2 regions of the Rhizobium sp. BR 249 genome follow, and region 2 is predicted to be linked to the other one. Evidence: predicted binding sites of a transcription regulator. Region 2 holds the regulator's gene; the other holds the start of a gene.
The links. The regulator LexA, encoded in region 2, represses DNA repair genes until DNA is damaged. The targets are predictions, from matches to a motif close to TGTTCNNNNTGTGTTCNG.
Positions count from the first base shown of each region.

Region 1: a site for LexA is predicted at 4,488-4,505, ahead of uvrA (excinuclease ABC subunit UvrA). Genes of this name have one in related genera too.

Region 1 covers NZ_JARWKX010000002.1:66,514-74,471, forward strand. Annotated here, with positions in the region: gene QD408_RS02860 (DUF808 domain-containing protein) at 1-54, shown strand, start outside; gene QD408_RS02865 (DUF72 domain-containing protein) at 155-961, opposite strand; gene QD408_RS02870 (GNAT family N-acetyltransferase) at 986-1,447, opposite strand; gene uvrA (excinuclease ABC subunit UvrA) at 1,444-4,365, opposite strand; gene QD408_RS02880 (single-stranded DNA-binding protein) at 4,648-5,160, shown strand; gene QD408_RS02885 (MarC family protein) at 5,282-5,929, opposite strand; gene gyrA (DNA gyrase subunit A) at 6,156-7,958, shown strand, end outside.
Region 2 covers NZ_JARWKX010000022.1:33,621-41,578, reverse strand. Annotated here, with positions in the region: gene QD408_RS20040 (ComEC/Rec2 family competence protein) at 131-2,554, shown strand; gene lexA (transcriptional repressor LexA) at 2,535-3,254, opposite strand; gene QD408_RS20030 (VOC family protein) at 3,453-4,346, shown strand; gene kdsA (3-deoxy-8-phosphooctulonate synthase) at 4,343-5,188, shown strand; gene eno (phosphopyruvate hydratase) at 5,329-6,603, shown strand; gene QD408_RS20015 (FtsB family cell division protein) at 6,744-7,064, shown strand; gene pdhA (pyruvate dehydrogenase (acetyl-transferring) E1 component subunit alpha) at 7,210-7,958, shown strand, end outside.

The sequences.
Region 1 (7,958 bases), on a different contig from region 2:
AAATCACTGCTGCCGCGCCACCGGAAAGAGGCGCCGGCGGACGGGAAGAAGTGAAACAGCGTTTGCGCATCTCAAAAGTCGTGGTTCCGCAGGCTTCTTAGCGCTTGATGGCGATGAGCGCCGATGCCGCTGCCGGCCGCGAGATGGGCCCGGCTTATTTCGTCAGCGCCTGCTGCAGCGCGATTGCCCCGTGCGGCGCATTGACCTTGCCCTCGTGGATCATGAAGGCGAAGACGTCGCGCGGCTCGGCCTTCACCTTGCGATCACCATCGATCAGCGGCAGGTCGTCAGGAACCCTGCCTTCGGCCCAGGTTTCGAGCCGCTTTGCCCAGGCCTTCAGCTCCTTGTCAGGGTAGCAGGTAGCGATATCGTCCGATCCCTTCTGTAGCCGGGCATAAACGAAATCGGCCGTGACGTCGGCGATCATCGGATATTCGAAATGTTCGGCGCACACCGGCGCCACGCCATATTTGGCAAGCAGTGCCACGAATTCCGGCACCTTGAAGGAATCGTGCCGAACCTCGACCACATGGCGCAGTTTCAGCCCATCCTGTTTTTCCGGCAGCAGTTTCAGGAAGGCCTCGAAATCTTCCGCATCGAATTTCTTGGTCGGCGCAAATTGCCAGAGCAGCGGCCCGAGATGATGGCCGAGCTCGCTGATTCCGGATGACAGGAAGCGCTCCATCGATTCACCGGCCTCGGCCAGTACCCGCCGATTGGTGACGAACCGCGTCGCCTTCAGCGAGAAGATGAAACCGTCTGGAACATCAGCCGCCCATTTGGCAAAGACCGCAGGTTTCTGCGTGCTGTAATAGGTGCCGTTGACCTCGATGACCTTCAACTGACGGCTGGCATAATGCAGCTCGTCCTTCTGTTTCAGGTCATCGGGAAAGAAATGCCCGCGCCAAGGCTCGAAGGTCCAGCCGCCGATGCCGGTGCGGATAGTGCCGGATTTCGTCATGTCGTCCTCCCTGTTTGCAGCCGTTCAGGCTGCTTCGATCTCTTTCACCATGTCGACGAGCGTCCATCCTGGCCGGTAACGGCTCGGCCGGCGACCCGTTCCCTGAAATCCGAAGGCGCGATAAAGCGCGATATTTCGCTCCATCCGCGCATTGGTGTAGAGCCGGATCTCCGGAATGTCCCATTCCCGCGCCTTGCCTTCGAGCCAGCGCAGCATCGAGAGCCCATGTCCGGCGCCCTGAAAGGCCGGCGAGACCGCGATGCTGAACAGCATGAGGTGATCGGAATGCCGCTCGATGACCACGAGGCCCGCCGTTTCGCCGCCGACGTCGCGCAGCCAGACCTCGCCGCGGTCGATCCGCGGCGCGTAATCCTCCGTCACGGGGATCGGTGGAGCGCCGAACAGCTCGGTATAGGGCCGGTAGGCGGCTGCCGTCAGCGTCGCGATCATCGGGAGATCATCGGGCGACGCCAGCTGCATCGTCATTCCGCCGCAACCGCCTTCTTCGCCGGCCGCCGCTCCAGCAACTCCTTGAGGAACTGTCCGGTATAGGAACGCTTCTCCCTGACGATTGCCTCGGGTGTGCCGGTCGCGACGATCTCGCCGCCGCCATCGCCGCCTTCGGGACCGAAATCGAGCACCCAGTCGGCGGTCTTGATGACTTCGAGATTGTGCTCGATCACCACGACGGAGTTACCCTGATTGACCAGCTCGTGCAGCATTTCCAAGAGCTTGGCGACGTCGTGGAAATGCAGGCCGGTCGTCGGTTCGTCGAGAATGTAGAGCGTGCGTCCGGTCGAGCGTTTCGACAGCTCCTTGGCAAGCTTGACGCGCTGTGCTTCGCCGCCTGAAAGCGTATTGGCCTGCTGGCCGACCTTGATATAGCCGAGGCCGACATCCTTCAGCGATTGCAGCTTGTCGCGCACGGCAGGCACCGCCGCGAAGAAATCGACGCCTTCCTCCACCGTCATGTCGAGCACGTCGGCGATCGACTTCTGCTTGAAGGTGACGTCGAGCGTCTCTCTGTTGTAGCGCTTGCCGTGGCAGACGTCGCAGGTGACGTAGACATCAGGCAGGAAGTGCATCTCGATCTTGATGACGCCATCGCCCTGGCAGGCCTCGCAGCGGCCGCCCTTGACGTTGAAGGAGAAGCGGCCCGGCTGGTAGCCGCGCGCCTTGGCTTCCGGCAGGCCGGCGAACCAGTCGCGGATCGGCGTGAAGGCGCCGGTATAGGTCGCCGGGTTCGAGCGCGGCGTGCGGCCGATCGGCGACTGGTCGATGTCGATCACCTTGTCGATATGCTCGAAACCGTCGATACGGTCGTGGTCGGCGGGAATTTCGCGCGCGCCCATGACGCGGCGCGCCGCCGATTTATAAAGCGTCTCGATCAGGAAGGTAGACTTGCCGCCACCGGAAACACCGGTCACCGCCGTGAAGACGCCGAGCGGGATCGACGCCGTGACGTTCTTCAGATTGTTGCCGCGCGCGCCGACCACCTTGATCTCGCGGCCCTTCTTCGGCTTGCGGCGCTCCTCGGGAACCGGCACGCCGAGTTCGCCGGAGAGATATTTGCCGGTCAGCGACTTCGGATTGGCCATGATATCCTGCGGCGTGCCATGGGCGATGACCTGGCCGCCGTGAATGCCGGCGGCCGGACCGATATCGACCACGTCATCGGCCGTCAGGATGGCATCCTCGTCGTGTTCGACGACGATGACGGTGTTGCCGATGTCGCGCAGGTGCTTCAGCGTGTCGAGCAGCCGGGCATTATCGCGCTGATGCAGGCCGATCGAAGGCTCGTCGAGCACGTATAGCACGCCCGTCAGCCCCGATCCGATCTGCGAGGCGAGCCGGATGCGCTGACTTTCGCCACCCGACAGCGTGCCGGAGTTGCGCGAGAGGCTCAGATATTCCAGGCCGACATCGTTGAGGAAGCGCAGGCGGTCGCGGATTTCCTTCAGGATGCGCACGGCGATCTCGTTCTGCTTGGCATTGAAGCTTGCCGGCAGTGCCTCGAACCAGTCGCGGGCGATGCGGATCGACATGGCGGTCACTTCGCCGATATGCAGCCTGTTGATCTTCACCGCCAGCGCCTCCGGTTTCAGGCGGAAACCGTTGCAGGAAGGGCAGGGGGCGGCCGACATGAAACGCTCAATATCCTCGCGTGCCCAGGCGGAATCGGTCTCCTTCCAACGCCGCTCGAGATTGGTGACGATGCCCTCGAAATTCTTATGCGTCGTATAGGAGCGTGCGCCGTCGGCGTAGTGGAACTCGATCTTGTCGTCGGTGCCGTTGAGGATGACGTCCTTGGCCTCGTCGGAAAGATCCTTCCAGCGCGTGCCGAGCTTGAAACCGTAATGTTTTCCGAGCGCTTCCAGCGTCTGGTTGTAATAGGGCGAGGTCGACTTGGCCCAGGGCGCAATCGCCCCGTCGCGCAGCGTCCGTTCCGGCTCGGGCACGATCAGGTCGGCGTCGATCTTCTGCTGGGCGCCGAGCCCGTCGCAGGTCGGGCATGCGCCGAAGGGATTGTTGAAGGAAAACAGCCGGGGCTCGATTTCCGGAATGGTAAAGCCTGAAACCGGGCAGGCGAATTTTTCCGAAAACAGCACGCGCTCATGCGTCTCGTTCAGCGATTTGTTGGCCGAGCCGCCGGCCGCAGTCTCTTCCGGCGGCAGCGGCTTGTCGGCGAATTCGGCGATCGCCAGCCCATCGGCGAGCTTCAGGCTGGTCTCCAGGCTGTCGGCCAGGCGCGCGGAGACGTCGGAGCGCACGACGATACGGTCGACCACAACGTCGATGTCGTGCTTATATTTCTTGTCGAGAACAGGCGCCTCGGCGATCTCGTAGAACTGGCCGTCGACCTTGACGCGCTGGAAGCCTTTCTTCATCAGCTCCGCCAGTTCTTTTTTGTATTCTCCCTTACGGCCGCGCACGAGCGGCGCAAGAATATAAAGGCGGGTGCCTTCGCCGAAATCAAGGATGCGGTCGACCATCTGGCTGACGGTCTGGCTCTCGATCGGCAGGCCGGTCGCCGGTGAATAGGGAACGCCGACGCGGGCGAAAAGCAGGCGCATGTAGTCGTAGATCTCGGTGACGGTGCCGACCGTCGAGCGCGGATTGCGCGAGGTCGTCTTCTGCTCGATCGAGATCGCCGGCGACAGCCCGTCGATCTGGTCGACATCGGGCTTCTGCATCATTTCGAGGAACTGCCGGGCATAGGCCGACAGGCTTTCGACATAGCGCCGCTGGCCCTCGGCATAGATCGTGTCGAAGGCGAGCGAGGATTTGCCCGAGCCCGAAAGTCCGGTCATGACGATCAGCTTGTTGCGCGGCAGATCGAGATCGATGCTCTTCAGATTGTGCTCGCGCGCGCCGCGGATGGAGATCGTCTTCAGTTCGCTCATCGTCTCTGCTTTGGTTTTCTGGATAACAGCCCTTATTTAGTGATGCCGGCGGGCGAGTCGAGGCTGAATATCCTGGAAGGTTCAAGGTTTTCGATTCTGTTGACAGGATCATACGGATAAACTAGAACAAATAAAGAACAAAATTCCTGATGAATGCATGCGGCTTTCTGATGGGATAAATTGTGGATTAAACACCGTTCACGCGCATCTGCGGTCCTCTATGGTTTAAGGTGCGCTGATCGATTAACGCCGCCGGGCAGGGCGGCAGGCAGGGTGAGAAGCATGGCTGGTAGCGTGAACAAGGTAATTCTGGTTGGAAACGTGGGTGCAGACCCCGAAATCCGCCGCACTCAGGATGGCCGGCCGATCGCCAACCTCCGTATCGCCACCTCGGAGACCTGGCGCGACCGCAATTCCGGCGAGCGCCGCGAAAAGACCGAATGGCACACCGTCGTCGTCTTCAACGAAGGCCTCTGCAAGGTCGTCGAGCAATATGTGAAGAAGGGCGCCAAGCTCTATATCGAAGGCCAGCTGCAGACCCGCAAATGGCAGGACCAGCAGGGCCAGGATCGTTACTCGACGGAAGTGGTGCTGCAGGGCTTCAACTCGACGCTGACCATGCTCGACGGCCGCGGCGATGGCGGCGGCGCAAGCTCCGGCTTCGGCGGCGGCCGCGGCGGGAGCAGCAGCAACAATGATTACGGCGACGATTACGGCGCCCCGTCGCCGTCCTCATCGTCCAACCGCGGCGGTGGCAACTTCTCGCGCGATCTCGACGACGACATCCCGTTCTGATCGGCCGCCGTTCCTAGCTTGATGAAAGATTTAAGAGCATGATGCCGTTGACGGTATCATGCTCTTTCTCGTTGCTTGATAAGGATGGTTCAGGCCGATCTGCCCGAGCCGTCCCGCCATTTCAGCGCGGCGTCGCGCTGATGAGATTGAACGCCGATTTTGCGCCGTCGACGACGAATTGCGTCGCAAGCGCGGCGAGGATGACGCCGAGGAGGCGCGTCAGGATCGCCCGGCCGGTGACGCCGAGGAAGCGGTCGAGCCTTTCGGCGACGAGCAGCATGAGGAAGGTCAGCAGCAGATTGGCGGCGATGACAGCGATGAGCTGGGCTTTTTCGATTGTCGTCGGCAGCGTGCCGGCAAGCAGGATCGTCGCGGAGATCGCGCCCGGGCCTGCGATCAGTGGCAGGGCGAGGGGAAAGACGGCGATATTCTCGATATGATCCTTGGTAACGGCAGCCTCCGAGGCCTTCTCCTTGCGTTCCTGCCGCCTTTCGAAAACCATCTCGAAGGCGATCCAGAAAAGCAGCAGCCCGCCGGCGATGCGGAAGGCGCCGATAGATATCCCGAGCACGCCGAGCACGCCGGAGCCGAACAGGGCGAAGACGGCGAGGATGATGAAGGCGATGGTCGAGCCGCGTAGCGCCACCTGCGTGCGTTGGGCTCGGCTCATGCCGATCGTCAGCCCGAGAAAGATAGGCGCGAGGCCGGGCGGATCGATGGTGACGAGAAGCGTCGTGAAGGCGTTGATCAACTGGTCGGCGCTTGCCATCGTCTCTCCCGAACCCCATATGAATGCCTGGGTTTTTACGATTGTGGAACGGGGATTTCAATTTGGCAAATATCCCGCGGCGGATTGCCCGATCCGGCCGCGAAACTTCTGTGTTTTACCCTCTTTAGGCCGCAAAAGCCTGTTCAAAACGCGCTCAGAAATTGGCGTGGGAACGGGCTTTCCGCTATAAATCTTCAAGTGATTCTAGAAGAGATCGTGATCTGTTTTGACTGAGCAAACACCCCCCGGCGGCGGGAAGCTCCCGCCAGGCATCGAGCCTATCTCCATCATGGAGGAAATGCAGCGGTCGTATCTCGATTACGCCATGAGCGTCATCGTCAGCCGCGCGCTGCCCGACGTGCGCGACGGCCTGAAGCCTGTGCACCGGCGCATCCTCTACGGCATGTCCGAGCTCGGCATCGACTGGAACAAGAAATACGTCAAATGCGCCCGCGTCACCGGCGACGTGATGGGTAAATACCATCCGCACGGCAATGCCGCGATCTATGATGCGCTCGCCCGTATGGCGCAGCCCTGGTCGCTCAGGCTGCCGCTGATCGACGGCCAGGGGAATTTCGGCTCGGTCGACGGCGATCCGCCGGCGGCCGAACGTTACACCGAATGCCGCCTGGAAAAGGCCGCTCATTCGCTGCTCGACGATCTCGACAAGGAAACCGTCGATTTCCGCGACAACTATGACGGCACGCTCTCCGAGCCGGTCGTGGTTCCCGCCAAATTCCCGAACCTGCTCGTCAACGGAGCCGGCGGCATCGCCGTCGGCATGGCGACCAACATCCCCCCGCATAACCTGTCCGAAGTCATCGATGGCTGCATCGCGCTGATCAACGATCCGGCGATCGAGCTGCCGGAACTGATGCAGATCATTCCAGGCCCCGATTTTCCGACAGGCGCGAAGATCCTCGGCCGCGCCGGCATCCGCTCCGCCTATGAGACCGGCCGAGGCTCGGTCATCATGCGCGGCGTCGCCACCATCGAGCCGATGCGCGGCGACCGCGAGCAGATCATCATCACTGAAATTCCCTATCAGGTGAACAAGGCGACGATGATCGAGAAGATGGCCGAATTGGTGCGCGAAAAGCGCATCGAGGGTATTTCCGACCTGCGCGACGAATCCGACCGCCAGGGTTATCGCGTCGTCATCGAGCTGAAGCGCGACGCCAATGCCGAGGTCATCCTCAACCAGCTCTACCGCTACACGCCTTTGCAGACCTCCTTCGGCTGCAACATGGTGGCGCTGAACGGCGGCAAGCCGGAGCAGCTGACGCTGCTCGACATGCTGCGCGCTTTCGTCTCCTTCCGCGAGGAAGTCGTTAGCCGGAGAACGAAATTCCTGCTGCGCAAGGCGCGCGAGCGCGCCCATGTGTTGGTCGGCCTCGCCATCGCCGTTGCCAATATCGATGAAGTCATCCGCGTCATCCGCCAGGCGCCCGATCCGCAGTCGGCCCGCGAAGAGCTGATGACGCGCCGCTGGCCGGCGGAGGATGTGGAAAGCCTGATCCGCCTGATCGACGATCCGCGCCACCGCATCAACGAAGACCTGACCTACAACCTCTCCGAGGAGCAGGCGAGGGCCATCCTCGAACTGCGTCTTGCCCGCCTGACCGCGCTCGGCCGCGACGAAATCGGTGATGAACTCAATAAGATAGGCGAAGAAATCCGGGATTACCTGGATATTCTCTCCTCGCGCGTGCGCATCCAGACCATCGTCAAGGACGAGCTCACTGCCGTGCGTGACGAGTTCGGCACGCCGCGCCGCACCGAGATCGTCGATGGCGGCCTCGAAATGGACGACGAGGATCTGATCGCCCGCGAAGACATGGTCGTCACCGTCTCGCACCTCGGCTATATCAAGCGCGTGCCGCTGACGACCTATCGCGCGCAGCGCCGCGGCGGCAAAGGCCGCTCCGGCATGACCACCCGCGATGAAGATTTCGTTAGCCGGCTATTTGTTGTCAATACCCATACGCCGGTTCTGTTCTTCTCCTCGCGCGGCATCGTCTACAAGGAG
Region 2 (7,958 bases):
AGCGGAAGCCGATGATTCGACTGGTCTTTTGGTGTTCGCGATTTTCCCTCGTATTTCAATCGATTATCCTTGCAGGATTTGATGGGAGGCTGCATTCTGGCTGCCTTGGCGGGTGGTTTTCGGGCGGTGCATGCAGGGGTTGAGGACAGTCGAATTGCGGCCGGAAACAGGCGCTGGAGCCGCCGATGCCTCGGGTTTTGCGCCATCTGCGGTGCGGCCGGCAAGGACGCAGTCGGCGACGCCATTGCGCCATCGGCTGCCGGGCGCGGCTCGACGAGCGTTGCGTGCCGGCCTCCGCATGTTGGGCGAAGAGGCGGACCACGGAGGACTACTGCTGTTCTCACCGGTCTTCCTCGGCTCGGGAGCCGCCTTCTGGTTTCTCGCGGCATCGGATTTTCCGATTGTTACGTCGCTGATCTGCCTGTCGGTGCTGATGGTCGCCATCCCCGTCATCGGCAGCGGCAGGACGGTCTTGCGGGCAACGCTGCTGGCGCTCGCACTTGTGGTCTGCGGCATGCTTTCGGCGCAGTTCGAGACCTGGCGAGCCTCGACCGTAATTCTTGATTCCGCCGTGACGACGACGATAACCGGCCGTGTCGAGCGGCGTGAGGGCGACGATCGCGGGCGATGGCGCTACATTCTTGCCGTCACCGCCACCGAGGCGCCAACGCTGAAACGGCCGCCGGAGCGTGTCACGGCGATCGCCCGCGGAGCGGACGCTTCTTTCGAGATCGGCGACATCATTACCGGCAGGGCGCGGCTGACGCCGCCGGCAGGGCCGGCGCTTCCCGAACTCAACGATTTCTCCTTCGGCGCCTATTTCGACGGCATCGGCGCAAACGGCTACTTCTATGGTGCACCCGACAAGGTCGATGTGCAGGCGGGGCCGCAGGCCGCGGCATCGACATCGGAAGCGCTGCTCGAATGGCTCTACCGGCTGCGCAGTGGCATCGGTGATCGCATAAGATCGGTCCTGCCCGGCGACACCGGTGCGTTTGCGGCCGCCCTCGTGACCGACGAGCGGCGCGCCATCTCGAATGAGACGACGGAGGCGCTGCGCCAGTCCGGACTTGCCCATATCATCGCCATATCGGGTCTCAACATGGCGTTGTCTGCCGGCATCTTCTTCGTCGGCTTTCGAATGCTGCTCAGCCTCTTTCCCGGTATCGCCCAGGCCTATCCAACGAAGAAGATCGCCGCCGGCGGCGCGCTGCTCGCCGTTACCGCCTATTTTCTGATCTCCGGCTTCGCCGTCTCGGCCGAACGCGCCTTCATCATGATGGCCGTCATGCTGATCGCCGTCTTCTTCGACCGGCCGTCGATCAGCCTGCGCAATGTCGCGCTGTCCGCGCTGGTCATCATTGCCATCTCACCGTCCGAGGTATTGGGTCCGAGCTTCCAGATGTCCTTTGCCGCGACGCTGGCGCTGGTATCGGGTTATCAGCTCTGGAAGGATCGGCGCGTCCGTGAAAATGCCTTTCTGAAACTGCCGATCGTTCGGCCCTTCGTTGCGGTCGGAGGCTTCTTTGCCGGCGTCTTCCTAACTTCGTTGATCGGCGGCTTTTCGACCGCGCTCTTTTCGATCGAGCATTTTCATCGCCTGACGGCTTACGGCTTGCCGGCAAACCTCGCGACGATACCCATCATCTCCTTCATCGTCATGCCCGCCGGCCTGTTGGCAATGCTGCTCATGCCTTTCGGTCTGGACGCACTGCCCTGGAAGGTGGTCGGATTTGGCCTCGACCTGGTGATCGCGGTCGCAAAGACGGTTTCCGGCTGGGGTGGCGGCATCGGGATCGGCCGTTTGCCCGGCTGGTACTTCGCTGTTGCCGTTGCCGGCTTCCTGCTCATGACGCTCTTGCGCACGCGCCTGCGCCGTATCGGCACCGCCGTCATGACGGCTTCGACGCTCGTTTTGCTTGTTCTTCCATCCGCCCACTCGCCGGACCTTGTCATTTCGGAGGATGGCGGTCTTGTCGGGATCGTTGAGGCCGCAGCCATGGCCTCCACTCGCGAAAGGCCGCCGAATTTCATTTTCGATCAGTGGCAGAGAGCGCTGGTCCTGCCGACCCATCATTCGCCGAAGATGCTGGATGGCCCCGCTATCCCCGAGGCAGACGATCGGCGTCTGCAGCTTTCCCCGGATCAGCGGGAGGAAGCGAGGAGCGCGATGCAGGCGGCCGCGGCAAACGGCGAGGCCAACCGCTTTTCCTGCGTTAAGAAGGCCTGGTGCATATCGCGGCTGGCAAATGGAAAAGTCGTAACCGTCATCGACAACGCCGCCTATCTCGGCCCGGCCTGCGATGTGGGCAATATCGTCGTGACGCCGGTGCGGCTGCGGTTCGACCGCTGCCGTTCACGCGCGACGCTCTTCACTGGCGAGACGCTGCGCCGGACCGGTTCCGTCGAGTTGCGCTTTACGGATGACGGTCCGCAGACCGTCACCGCATTCAGCACGCTGTCGCGGCCGTGGATGCGCCATCGCGCTTATGATTGGCGCAGCGGGAGTTTTGCCGAATCCAGCCCGCCCGGTGTCAATGATAGCGGCGAATGAGGCCGACGAGCTTGCCCTGAACCTTGACGCGATCCGGCCCGAAGATACGGGTTTCGTAAGCCGGGTTGGCCGCTTCGAGCGCGATGGAAGCGCCTTTGCGGCGGAAGCGTTTGAGCGTCGCTTCCTCGTCGTCGACGAGGGCCACGACGATGTCGCCAGGGCTGGCGGTGCTCCCATTGCGAATGATCACGGTGTCGCCATCGAAGATACCGGCGTCGATCATCGAATCGCCTTTGACCTCCAGCGCATAGTGTTCACCATTGCCGAGCATATCGGCCGGAACCACGATGTCGTGGGTGTTGTTCTGGATCGCCGAGATCGGAACGCCGGCGGCGATGCGGCCCATGACGGGCACGGAGACCGAGTTGCCGTTGTCGGCGACGGGCTTTGCAGGAGCGGGAGCGGCGACCGGCTGGGGCTTGCCGAGGCTGCCTTCGATGACGCTCGGCGAAAAACCGCGCCGGGGCTGGATGCTGGGGCTGTAGGCCTCCGGAAGCTTGATCACTTCGAGGGCGCGGGCGCGGTTCGGTAGGCGGCGAATGAAGCCACGCTCCTCGAGCGCCGTGATCAAGCGGTGAATGCCGGATTTCGAGGCGAGATCCAAGGCATCCTTCATCTCGTCGAAAGACGGTGGAACGCCGGATTCCTTCATGCGCTCATGAATGAAAAGGAGTAGCTCCTGTTGTTTGCGCGTGAGCATCGACGTCAGACCCCGTGATTGAAACAAATCCAGAACAGACACTATATGTTCCATATGTGTTCCGCAAGTAGCTAAATTTCCGTAAAACTTCCCATCAACTCGTTGCGATTTTTATTTTCATTTGCGGGATTTGGCAGGCAAGTCTTGAATTGAGAGTGCGCTGTCGCACATCTCTTGCCATTTCAGGGAGAGGAACCGATGAACGAGCATGCCAAGCCGCACCCGCTGGATCATGTCGTGCTGCCGGTCGTCAATATCGATCTTGCGCGCGAGAGGCTCGGCAAGCTCGGTTTCACCGTTGCCGCCGATGCGCGCCATCCCTTTGGAACGGAAAATGCCTGCGTCTTCTTCGCCGACAAAACCTATCTGGAGCCGCTCGGCGTTGCGAGCGTCGAGGAGAGCGAGGCATCGGCGCGGAAAGGCAATGTCTTCACCGCCCGCAACCAGGCTTTCCGCTTCCGCTGCGGCGAGGAGGGGCTTTCGGCAATCGTCTTCGCCACCGAGAATTCCACCCTCGATCATAAGAAGTTCGCCACCAGGGGATCGAGCGCCGGCGAGATGTTGGAGTTCAGCCGGCCGATGAAGATGCCGGATGGTTCGGAGAGCGTCGGCAGCTTCAAATTGGCCTTTGCGGGCGATCTGCGCGCGCCCGATCTCTTCCTGTTCACCTGTCAGCGCATCAACCCGCTGCCGGCCGATCGTGGTGCGCTGGAGAAACATGCCAATGGCGTCACGGGAATTGCCGAGGTGGCGCTTTCAGCCCCGGAACCAGCGGCCTTCGGCGCCTTCGTCAGCCTTGCCGCGGCGCAATCGGCAGTCGAGAAAACCGGTTTCGGCGTCAATATCGCGGCATCGAATGCGAGAATCAGCCTGATGACGCCGGAAGGGCTTGAGGCCTATTTCGAGATCGCCGTCTCATCCGCCGAGCGCGGCCTGCGGGGCCGGGCAATCCTCTTCAATGTCGCCGATCTTGCCGTGACAGAAGCGCATTTGGCTGCTAACGGGGTGACCTACACGCGCAAGAACAATCGCATTCTGGTGAAGCCCGCGCCCGGTCAGGGCACGCTCTTCGCCTTCGAGGAACCACGATGAGCTCCAATACCAATTCCGAAGTCAAGGTTGGCGAAGGCAACGGCCAGGTCACCTTTTCCAATACCGGCCGCCTGTCCTTGATCGCCGGCCCCTGCCAGATGGAGAGCCGGGATCATGCTTTCATGATGGCCGGCGCGCTGAAGGAGCTTTGCGCAAAGCTCGGCATCGGCCTCATCTACAAGAGCTCCTTCGACAAGGCGAACCGCACGTCGCTTTCGGCAGAACGCGGCATCGGGCTTGAGAAGGGCATGGAGATCTTTGCCGACCTGAAGAAGGAATTCGGTTTTCCGGTCCTGACCGACGTCCATACCGCCGAGCAATGCGACGAGGTCGCAAAGGTGGTCGATGTTCTGCAGATCCCGGCCTTCCTCTGCCGCCAGACCGACCTTCTCATCGCCGCCGCCAAGACCGGCCGCGCCGTCAACGTCAAGAAGGGCCAGTTCCTTGCGCCCTGGGATATGAAGAACGTCCTGAAGAAGCTCAATGCCAGCGGCAATCCGAACGTGCTGCTGTGCGAGCGCGGCGCTTCCTTCGGCTACAATACGCTGGTCTCCGACATGCGCTCGCTGCCGATCATGGCAGCGATGGGTGCGCCTGTGATTTTCGACGCGACCCATTCCGTGGCGCAGCCGGGCGGGCAGGGCGAATCCTCCGGCGGTCAACGGGAGTTCGTCGAAACGCTGGCGCGCGCCGCAGTCGCCACCGGCATTGCTGGCGTCTTCCTCGAAACCCATCAGGACCCGGACAATGCGCCTTCCGACGGCCCGAACATGGTCTATCTCAAGGATATGCCGCGGCTTCTCGAAAAGCTGCTGGCCTTCGACGCGGTCGCCAAGGGCTGACAGTCAAAAGCCTGACACGAACGTGCTGTAGCGACGACTGGATATGGACATGGAAGGGATCGCAAAGTGCCATTGTAATTTGCGCACCTTCGATTAAGACGGTTTCGAACCCCTATCACCCACCCGAGCAGGAAGAACCCATGACTGCAATCACCGATATCATTGCCCGCGAGATTCTCGATAGCCGTGGCAACCCCACCGTCGAAGTCGATGTCTATCTCGAAGACGGCAGCATGGGCCGCGCGGCTGTACCCTCGGGCGCTTCGACCGGCGCGCATGAGGCGGTCGAGCTGCGCGACGGCGGCAAGCGCTACCTCGGCAAGGGCGTCCAGAAGGCGGTCGAGGCCGCCAACACCGAGATCTTCGACGCGATCGGCGGCATCGACGCCGAAAATCAGATCCAGATCGACAACATCATGATCGAGCTCGACGGCACGCCGAACAAGTCGCGCCTCGGCGCCAACGCCATTCTCGGCGTCTCGCTTGCAGTCGCCAAGGCCGCCGCTCAGGCTTCCGGCCTGCCGCTCTACCGTTACGTCGGCGGCGCTTCCGCAAGCCTGCTGCCGGTGCCGATGATGAACATCATCAACGGCGGCGCCCATGCCGACAATCCGATCGACTTCCAGGAGTTCATGATCCTGCCGGTCGGCGCCGATACGATCGCCGAAGCCGTGCGCATGGGCTCGGAAGTCTTCCACACGCTCCGCAAGGAACTCGCGGCACAGGGCCACAACACCAATGTCGGCGATGAAGGCGGTTTCGCACCGGGCCTGAAGAGCGCTTCCGAAGCCCTCGATTTCATCATGAAGTCGGTCGAGAAAGCCGGCTACAGGCCGGGCGAGGACATCTACCTCGGCCTCGATTGCGCCTCGACGGAATTCTTCAAGGACGGCAAATACGTTCTCGAAGGTGAAGGCCGCACGCTCGAGCCCGGCGCCATGGCCGAATACCTGGCCGAACTCGCCGCCAAGTACCCGATCATCTCGATCGAAGACGGCATGGCCGAAGACGACTGGGACGGCTGGAAGACGCTGACCGACCTGATCGGCAAGAAGACCCAGCTGGTCGGCGACGATCTCTTCGTCACCAACTCCGCCCGTCTTCGCGACGGCATCCGCATGGGCGTCGCCAACTCGATCCTCGTCAAGGTCAACCAGATCGGCTCGCTGACGGAAACGCTCGACGCGGTCAATACGGCGCACAAGGCTGCCTACACCGCCGTCATGTCGCATCGCTCCGGCGAAACGGAAGATTCGACCATTGCCGATCTCGCGGTCGCCACCAACTGCGGCCAGATCAAGACCGGCTCGCTGTCGCGTTCCGACCGTCTTGCCAAGTACAATCAGCTGATCCGCATCGAAGAAGGCCTCGGCCCCCAGGCCCAGTATGCCGGCCGCTCGATCATCCGCGGCTGATCGGAACTGATTTTTAACGGCTTGACCCGCGCCCTTTTCCGGGCGCGGGTTTTTTGTTGCCTGCTTTTTAGAGTCAACGAACGGTTAATCTCTGCGCGCTAGATTGAACGAATTGGTAATGCGTTCAAGAGCATGCGTGTATGTGGACAAAGCATCATAAGAAGAGAAGAATCGGTCGCTTCGTCATTCCGGCCATGACGGTCGCCTTCCTTTCCTACTTCGGTTATCATTGCATCCATGGCGACTATGGGCTGCGCGCAACGGAGACGTTCGAGCGCCAGCGCGTTGAGCGCGAAAAAGAGCTTGCAGTCTTGAAGGCGAAGCGCGAACATCTGGAAAGTCAGGTTGCGCTGCTCAGTGACGGCTCGCTCGACAAGGATATGCTGGACGAAAAGGCGCGATATCAACTGAATATGTCGCGCGCGGACGAGATCGTCATATTCAACCATTATTCCAATTAACCGAAATTCGGTTAATTGGAATTTCTGCTGTATTTCCAATAATTTAGTGCCGAATACGAGCCATGCAATTATGGCATTGCTGTGGTCATATTTCTTCCCTATGGTACGCGCCATCGAGAACCGATAAACCCATAGGGAGGGTTGAATGGCGCCGCGAAAGACCGCGACCGTTTCCAGCCGCAAAACTGCAGCAAAATCCACAGTCAAAGCATCGAATGGCGGCCCGGTAGCCGACTTCGATCGCGATGAAGAGCTCAAGGCCTATCGCGAGATGCTGCTGATCCGCCGCTTCGAGGAGAAGGCCGGTCAGCTTTACGGCATGGGCTTCATCGGCGGCTTTTGCCACCTCTACATCGGTCAGGAAGCTGTCGTCGTCGGCATGCAGATGGCGCAGAAGGAAGGCGACCAGGTCATCACCGCCTATCGCGACCACGGCCACATGCTGGCAACCGGCATGGAAGCGCGTGGCGTCATGGCTGAGTTGACCGGGCGCCGCAGCGGCTATTCCCACGGGAAGGGCGGCTCGATGCACATGTTCTCGAAGGAGAAGCATTTCTACGGCGGCCACGGCATCGTCGGCGCTCAGGTTTCGCTCGGAACGGGCCTTGCCTTTGCAAACCACTACCGCGGCAACGGCAATGTCTCGATCGCCTATTTCGGCGATGGCGCTGCCAACCAGGGCCAGGTCTACGAGAGCTTCAACATGGCGGCGCTCTGGAAGCTGCCGATCGTCTATATCGTCGAGAACAACCGCTACGCCATGGGCACCTCGACCGCCCGTGCGACGGCCCAGTCGAACTACTCGCTGCGTGGATCCGGCTTCGGCATCCCCGGCATCCAGGTCGACGGCATGGATGTTCGCGCCGTCAAGGCCGCGGCCGACGAGGCGCTCGA